One region of the Kitasatospora sp. NPDC088351 genome, then DNA from elsewhere that is predicted to be linked to it. Evidence: riboswitches for the same ligand, from Rfam matches in the RefSeq annotation. Region 1 holds a riboswitch; the other holds the start of a gene.
What was found. Region 1 has a riboswitch for cobalamin ahead of metE (5-methyltetrahydropteroyltriglutamate--homocysteine S-methyltransferase). Riboswitches for the same ligand answer to the same signal wherever they lie in the genome.
Positions count from the first base shown of each region.

Region 2: another riboswitch for cobalamin. It lies ahead of AB0P06_RS03205 (ribonucleoside-diphosphate reductase subunit alpha); the one in region 1 lies ahead of metE (5-methyltetrahydropteroyltriglutamate--homocysteine S-methyltransferase).

Region 1 covers NZ_JBFBIL010000016.1:117,921-122,125, forward strand. The annotation lists gene metE (5-methyltetrahydropteroyltriglutamate--homocysteine S-methyltransferase) at 1-1,963, opposite strand, end outside; cobalamin riboswitch at 2,100-2,325, opposite strand; gene AB0P06_RS14950 (ABC transporter substrate-binding protein) at 2,405-3,301, opposite strand; gene AB0P06_RS14955 (SDR family oxidoreductase) at 3,353-4,111, opposite strand; gene AB0P06_RS14960 (nuclear transport factor 2 family protein) at 4,141-4,205, shown strand, end outside.
Region 2 covers NZ_JBFBIL010000003.1:48,651-52,855, reverse strand. The annotation lists gene AB0P06_RS03215 (glycosyl hydrolase) at 1-6, shown strand, start outside; gene AB0P06_RS03210 (glycosyltransferase family 39 protein) at 3-1,703, shown strand; cobalamin riboswitch at 1,776-1,907, shown strand; gene AB0P06_RS03205 (ribonucleoside-diphosphate reductase subunit alpha) at 2,095-4,205, shown strand, end outside.

The DNA of each region.
Region 1 (4,205 bases):
TGTGGGTGTGGATCTGGGTGTCCGCGCGCACCCCGGAGGTGGAGAGCCGGAAGGACTCGGTGGCCCACGCCAGGTAGACGGGGCGGCCGGCCGCGCGCAGCGGCAGCGTCTCGCGCAGGGCGGGTTCGTCGACCTGGACGACGGCGGCGCCGGCCGCCTCCAGGTCGGTGACCTCGTCGCGCAGGGCGAGGGCGACCTGGCGGGCGGTGTCGGCGAGCGGCTGGTCGTCGCGGACGAAGGACCAGGCGAGCATGGTGACCGGGCCGGTGAGCATGCCCTTCACCGGGCGGTCCGTCAGGTCCTGGGCGTAGCGGAACCAGTCGACGGTCATCGGGTGGGGGCGGGAGATGTCGCCGGCCAGCACCGGCGGGCGGACGTAGCGGGTGCCGTAGGACTGGACCCAGCCGTGCTGGGTGGCCAGGTAGCCGGTGAGCTGTTCGGCGAAGTACTGGACCATGTCGTTGCGTTCGGGCTCGCCGTGGACCAGGACGTCGATGCCCGCCTTCTCCTGGTAGGCGATCACCTCGCGGACCTCGGCGCGCATCCGGTCCTGGTAGGTGCCGTCGTCGATCCGGCCGGCGCGCAGGTCGGCGCGGGCGGTGCGCAGGTCGGCGGTCTGCGGGAAGGAGCCGATGGTGGTGGTCGGCAGCAGCGGCAGGCCGAGGCGGGCGCGCTGGGCCTCGGCGCGCTCGGGGTAGGCCTGGGCGCGGCGGGCGTCCTCGGCGGTGGTGGCGGCGACGCGGGCGCGGACGGCGGGGTCGTGGGTGAGCGCGGAGGCGGCGCGGGAGGCCAGGTCGGCCCGGTTGGCGGCGAGTTGGGCCGCCACGGTGTCGGTGCCCTCGCGCAGGCCCCGGGCGAGGGTGGTGATCTCGCCGGTCTTCTGGCGGGCGAAGGCGAGCCAGCGGGCGACCTGCGGGTCGAGGTCGCGCTCGGCGGCGGCGTCCAGCGGGACGTGCAGCAGCGAGCAGGACGGGGCGACGTCCACCCGGTCGGCGAGGCCGAGGAGCGTGCCGAGGACGGAGAGCGACTTCTCCAGGTCGTTGAGCCAGATGTTGCGGCCGTCGACGACGCCGGCGACCAGGCGCTTGCCGGGCAGGCCGCCGGCGGCGGCGAGGTCGTCGAGGTTGGCCGCGCCGGGGCCGGTGAAGTCGAGCCCGACGCCCTCGATCGGGGCCTTGGCCAGGACGGGCAGGGCCTCGCCGGCGCGGTCGAAGTAGGTCGCGACCAGCAGCTTGGGCCGGTCGGTGAGCCCGCCGAGCTCCCGGTAGACGCGGGCGGCGGCGGAGAGTTCGGCCGGTGTGCGGTCCTGGACGAGGGCGGGCTCGTCGAGTTGGACCCACTCCGCTCCGGCGGCGCGCAGGTCGGCGAGGAGTTCGGCGTAGACGGGCAGCAGCCGGTCCAGCAGGGTGATCGGCTGGAAGTCCGCGGTGACCCCGGGTGCGGGCTTGGCGAGCAGCAGGTAGGTGAGCGGGCCGACCAGGACCGGGCGGGCGGTGTGGCCGAGGGCGATCGCCTCGCGCAGCTCGCCGACCGCCTTGGCCGGGTTGGCGGCGAAGACCGTGTCCGGTCCCAACTCGGGTACGAGGTAGTGGTAGTTGGTGTCGAACCACTTGGTCATCTCCAGCGGCGCCACCTCCTGGGTACCGCGGGCCATGGCGAAGTAGCCGTCCAGCGGGTCGGCGTCGACGGCGGCGCGGTGCCGGGCGGGGATCGCGCCGACCGCCACCGTGGTGTCCAGCACATGGTCGTAGAGCGAGAAGTCCCCGGTGGGGACCTCGGTGACACCGGCGTCGGTGAGCCGTCGCCAGGTGTCGCGCCGCAGGTCCGCGGCGGTGGCGTACAGGGCCTCGGCACTGATCCGGCCGGCCCAGTAGCCCTCGATCGCCTTCTTCAGCTCCCGGTTCGGCCCCTGCCTCGGGTAGCCGTACACGGTGGCCTGCGGGGTGGTGGAACTCGTTGACACGGAACTCTCCTTCGCGAGTCGCGCTGCGATCCCGGGAGAGCGCGAGGAGGCGAAGGTACGACAGGGGTGCGCGACACCAGGATGTGCCCGCCCGCTCCGCCGACCCGCCCTCGAGGTCACCGAGATCACCGCGTGCGGGGTGCACGCGGGCAGTGGCAGGTCTTCGGACTCGCGGGCACGCCGGGCCTGTCGGCCTTCTCCGGCACCTACTGGCCGTCGCTTCCCGGGCCCCATCGGGGTCCAGTGCATGTGACGGCGGTCGTTCCCACTCACCGCTGCGGGGCAGTCCCGGATTCACACCGGGTTCCCTCTTACGACGCCATGCCTGGAGGACATGACGAACCGACTGCACCGCACAGACTAGGGCCCGCGGGGCCCGCCGTCACCGTCCGTCCGAATGCCGGATGGCCGGATGAGACCGATTCCGGGCAGGTGGCCGCCTCAGCCACGCTGTGACCCGGTCCCGTCGGCGGTCGCGGTGCGGTAGAAATCGGCTGCGGTGACGGTGGCGGGGACGCCGAGTTCGGCGGCGACGGCGGTGATCGCGGTGGCGCCGACGGCGAGGTCGGCTTGGCCGTCGGTGGTGAAATGCGGTGCGATGAACGTCTCGTAGTGGGCTCGGGCTTCGTCCGCGGTGTGCCGGCCGAGGAACGTCCGGATGTGGCGCACCGTGGTGTCGGGTTCGTTGTGGATCACCTGCAGGGCACGCCGGTGGGCTCGTACGACGGCCTGGACCGCGGGGTCGTCCGGGTGGAGGTGGGTGGGGTCGACGGCCACGCCTACGGTGGGGATCCTGAAGTGGTCGCCGACCCAGGCCAGCACCTGCCAGCCGTACTCGGCGGCTACCGCTTCCGGTGCCATGGTGCTGCCGACCAGGGCGGCGTCGATCCTGCCCTCGTGCAGCCTGCGCAGGTCCATGCCGTAGTCGCCGGGCGGGCGGACGACGGTGTGGATGTCGCGGTCCGGGTCGAGGCCGGCCCGGCGCAGCACGATCCGGGTGAAGCACCCGGGTGCGGTGTGGGGAGCGTGCACCGCCAGCCGTCGGCCGGCCAGGTCGGCCAGGGAGGTCAGGCCGGGGCGGGCGAGGAACCAGAACAGCGGGCGGTGGGTGTTGACGCTGAGGGCGACCCAGGGGGTGCCGTCGGCCAGTCGGGACAGCAGTGCCCGGCCGAGCCCGATGGTGGCGCCGTGGCGCAGCCGCTCCTCGTCCCACGAGCAGCCGTCGTGCAGCGCGACGTGGACGCCCTCGTCGGCGTAGTAGCCCTGCTGGTCGGCGATGTAGGCGGCCAGTTCCTCGTGCAGGCCCCGCCCGACGTAGGCGAGATCGATCGTGTACATGAACGTTTTTCCTTGATCGTGCCGCCGCCGTGCGCACAGGACGGCGGGGCGTCAGTACATGGACATCCCGCCGTTGACCGCGGCCGTGGTGCCGGTCATGACGGCGCTGTCCTCGCCGGCGTAGAAGGCGACCGCCCGGGCGACGTCGTCCGGGTGTGCCAGGCGGCCCAGGGGGGTGGCGGCCACCTGCCGACGCCTGTGCTCCTCGTCGAGCACATCCGCCGCCATGCGGGTGTCGTCCACCGGGCCGGGCTCGACGACGTTGACCGTGATGCCCAGCGGGCCCAGCTCCTGGGCGAGGTACCGGGCGAACTGCGCCAGTGCGGCCTTGGCCGTGCCCAGTGCGATCATGCCCTCCCGGGGCTGGCGGCTGAGGACGGTGCCGAGATAGACGATGCGTCCCCAGCCCTGTTCGGTCATGGCGGGCAGGACGGCCTTGGTGACCGCGAACGCCGCACGCAGCTCGTCGTCGAGCTTGCCGCCCAGCTCTTCCCACGTCATGTCCTGGAACGGCTTGACCACATACGGGGTGAGCGCGTTGTGCACGAGCACGTCGGTGCCGCCCCATGCCGCCCGGACCTGCTCGATCATGCTCTCGACCGCCGCTGCCTCGCGCACGTCGGCCTGCACGGCCATGGCCTGGCCGCCCGCGGCCTCGATGCCGGCCACGACCTTCCCGGCTGCCGTGCCGCTGTGCAGGTAGTTGACCACCACGCGCATCCCTCGTGCGGCCAGAACGCGCGCGGTGGCCGCACCGATTCCGCTGTCGGCCCCTGTCACCAATGCCACCCTGCCGGTCGCCCCGGTCATGGGACCACTCCCTGTCTGTCATTGTCATCGTGGGCCGCCGGGATGACCGTCCGGAAACCATGCTCGGCGGCGGGACCGCCGCCGGGGTTACGGT
Region 2 (4,205 bases), on a different contig from region 1:
CGATGAGCGCGGCCTCCGAGCCACCCCTGACCCCGGACAGCCCCGTCCCTGCCCCCGGCGGCACCGCGACGCGCGCCGGGAGCAGCCGCCCCCGGCCGGACGCGGACACCCTGCCCCGGCCCGCCGCCGAGCGGGGCACCGCCGCCCCCGAGGACGACAACCAGGCCGTCGAGCTGGCGCCGTACACCATCCCGCAGGTCCCCGCGATCGGCTGGGACCCGGCCCCCAGCCCCCGGCGCCGCTGGATAGCCCGCGGTCTGCTGCTCGCCGTGCTGATCGTCCAGGCCGCGCTCTCGCTGCGCCTGCTGGCCGCCGCGCACCCCGACGAGGCCGCGACCATGGTGGCCGGCCGCCAGCAGCTCGCCCACCTGCTGCACGGCACCGCCGTCACCTCCGACCTGGTCGGCCGGACACCCGGCTCGCCCTGGCTGTACCCGCCGCTGGCCGGCGCCGCCGCCAACGCCAACGGCATCTTCGGCGCCCGGGTACTCAGTCTCTGCTTCGCCCTGCTGACCACCGTGCTGCTGTACTCGCTGACCCGCCGGCTCTTCAACGAGCGGGTGGCCATCTGCTCCATCGCCGCCTACGCGGTGGTGCAGTCGACCGTCGTCGTCGGCTTCTACGCCGCCCCCGAGGCGCCGGCCGTTCTTCTGGTCGCCCTCGCGGCCTGGATCACGGTGTTCACCGCCCGCCGCCCGGTGGCCCTGGTCCTGCTCGCCGCACCGGCCGCCGCCCTCGCCTGCGCGGTCGCGTACGCCTCGACGCTCGCCATGCCCGCCCTGGCCGCCCTCGCGCTGGCCACCGCCTGGCCGCACCGGCGGCTCGGCCCGGCCGCCCTGCGCGCGCTGCTGCTCGCCGCCGGCACGGCCGGCGCGCTGCTCCCCTTCGGCGTACTCGGCACGATCGCGGGATGGTCCCCGGCCCGCGGCCAGGCCGGCCGCACGGTCGGCGGGATCCTCCTGGACACCGTCCAGTGGGGCGGCCTGTTCACCGTCCTCGCGGTGGCCGGCACGATCGCCTACGTCCGCCGCGAGCAGATGCACGAGTCCCCGGAGAACGGCGGCGTCACCACCACCCGGGCCCAGCGCGCGCTGCTGGGCACCGCGCTGACCGCCACCGCGCTGCTGGTCCCGGCGATCCACCTGGCGCTGGGCTCCTCCGGGGCGATGTTCCGCCACCTCGGCTTCGGGATGCTGCTCGCCGCCCCGCTGGCCGGGGTCGGCCTCACCCGGCTGGTCGGCGCGCACTTCCGCCACCCGCAGCTGGGCATCCTGGTGTGGGTCGCCCTGCTCGCGCTGGGCCTCGAACAGTCCGCGCTGCGCTACCAGAACGGGCCCGACTCCGGGCGGCTGCTCGCCGTCCTGCGGGTGCACGCCGAACCGCAGGGCCGCTACCTCACCGAGGTCGACGGACTCGCCGAGTACTACCTGGGCACCGTCAGTACACCTGAGCAGTGGGTCTCGGCGCGCAACGGGACCGACTACCGGGACGCCGCCGGGGTGCAGCACCACGGCGACGACGGCAGCGCGGCCGCCATCCGGGACGGCTGGTTCACCATGGTCGTCCTCGACAGCACCGCGCCGGCTGCCACGGACCGCGCCCTGGCGGCCGCTCTGGCCGCCGGCGGACAGTACCGGCTGATCGCCCAGTTCACCTCGCCGACGGGCGACTCCAGCACCTACAAGGTCTACCTGAAGCACTGACGCCCCGCCGAGCCTGTCCGGGCTCGCGACACGACGGCCACAACATATGGTGCCGCCACAGTCGACCGCCACTAGATGTATGCTCACTCCTGCTGTCGACGCAGGGGAACCCGGTGCGAGTCCGGGACTGCCCCGCAGCGGTGTGCGGGCCTCTGGAAGCAGGGCCCGCGAGTCCGAGTACCTGCCGGCGGCGTGCCACCGGCCTCCCCGCAGAGGCCCCGAAGCACTGCACCACGTCCGGGCCTCGCGGGCGGGCCGGGGATGACACTGTCGCGCGACGCCACCGGGCGTTCGCGCCGTGCTCCCCTGCCCCGAACGGTCCGGCACCCCGATGCACCGACGCCGATCGCCGCCAGGAGAGAGCGCCTTGACCACCGCTGCCTCAGCCACCCTGCCCGCCCAGGGTTCCAGCTTCGCCCCCGTCGACCCGACGGTCTCCGACCCCGGCGGTGCGCTGCTCCGGCTGCTGACCGACCGCAGCGCCGATCTCCCCCAGGTGGACCCCGGCCATGTCGCCGCCGCCGCGCTGCGCGGCCGCCACGCCGGCTCGGACTTCGCCGAGCTGCGCGGGCTGGCCGTGGACGCCGCCGCGTCGATGATCGCCGAGGACCCGCAGTACTCGAAGCTGGCCGCGCGCCTGCTCGCGCTGGAGATCGTCGACGAGGCGGTCAGCCAGGGCTCGGTCTCCTTCTCCGCCTCGGTCGCGGTCGGCCACGCCGAGGGCCTGATCGGCGACACCACCGCCGCCTTCGTCGCCAAGCACGCCGCGACCCTGGACGCGCTCGTCGACCCGCGGGGCGACGACCGCTTCGAGTACTTCGGCCTGCGCACCGTGCAGTCCCGCTACCTGCTGCGCCACCCGATCACCCGCAAGGTGGTCGAGACCCCGCAGCACTTCCTGCTCCGCGTCGCCAGCGGCCTGGCGGTCGGCGACAACGAGCAGTCGGTGCGCGAGGTGGCCGAGCTGTACGGCCTGATGAGCCGGCTGGAGTACCTGACCTCCTCCCCGACCCTGTTCAACTCCGGCACCCGGCACCCGCAGATGTCGAGCTGCTACCTGCTCGACTCCCCGCTGGACAACCTGGACTCGATCTACTCCCGGTACGCCCAGATCGCCCGTCTCTCCAAGCACGCCGGCGGCATCGGCCTGTCCTACTCGCGGATCCGCTCGCGCGGCAGCCTGATCCGGGGCACCAACGGCAAGTCCAACGGCATCGTCCCGTTCCTGCGCACCCTCGACTCCTCGGTCGCCGCCGTCAACCAGGGCGGCCGCCGCAAGGGCGCGGCCTGCGTCTACCTGGAGACCTGGCACGCGGACATCGAGGAGTTCCTGGAGCTGCGCGACAACACCGGTGAGGAGGCGCGCCGCACGCACAACCTCAACCTGGCGCACTGGATCCCGGACGAGTTCATGCGCCGGGTCAACGCCAACGCCGACTGGTCGCTGTTCTCCCCCGCCGACGTGCCCGAGCTGGTCGACCTCTGGGGTGCCGAGTTCGACGAGGCGTACCTGAAGGCCGAGCAGTCCGGCAAGGCCGTCCGCACCATCCCCGCGCAGACCCTGTACGCCCGGATGATGCGCACCCTGGCGCAGACCGGCAACGGCTGGATGACCTTCAAGGACGCCTCCAACCGCGCCGCCAACCAGACCGCGCTGCCCGGCCGCACGGTGCACAGCTCCAACCTCTGCACCGAGATCCTGGAGGTCACGGACGACTCCGAGACCGCCGTCTGCAACCTCGGCTCGGTCAACCTCGGCGCCCACGTCGCCGCCGGCGCCACCGCCGACGACCTGCTGAACGCGCTGGACTGGGACCGCCTGGACGCCACCGTCCGCACCGCCGTCACCTTCCTCGACCGCGTGGTGGACATCAACTTCTACCCGACCCCCGAGGCCGGTGCCTCCAACTCCCGCTGGCGCCCGGTGGGCCTCGGCGTGATGGGCCTGCAGGACGTCTTCTTCCAGCTGCGGATCGACTTCGACTCCGCCGAGGCGAAGCGGCTCTCCACCCTCATCGCCGAGCGCATCATGCTCACCGCGTACGAGCGCTCCAGCGAGCTGGCCGAGCAGCTGGGCCGCCACGAGGCATACGGCGAGACCCGGGCCGCCCGCGGCGAGCTGCACATCGACCACTTCCCGAGCGCCGCTCCGGAGTGGGCCGACCGCTGGGCCGCCCTGCGGACCAGGCTCGCCGAGACCGGCCTGCGCAACTCGCTGCTGCTGGCCATCGCGCCGACCGCGACCATCGCCTCGATCGCCGGCGTCTACGAGTGCATCGAGCCGCAGGTCTCCAACCTGTTCAAGCGCGAGACCCTCTCCGGCGAGTTCCTCCAGGTCAACCCGTACCTGGTGCGCGAGCTGAAGGAGCTCGGCGTCTGGGACCAGCAGACCCGGGACGCGCTGCGCGACGCCAACGGCTCCGTCCAGGACCTCAACTGGCTGCCCGCCGAGGTCCGCTCGCTCTACCGCACGGCCTGGGAGCTGCCCCAGCGCGCGCTGAT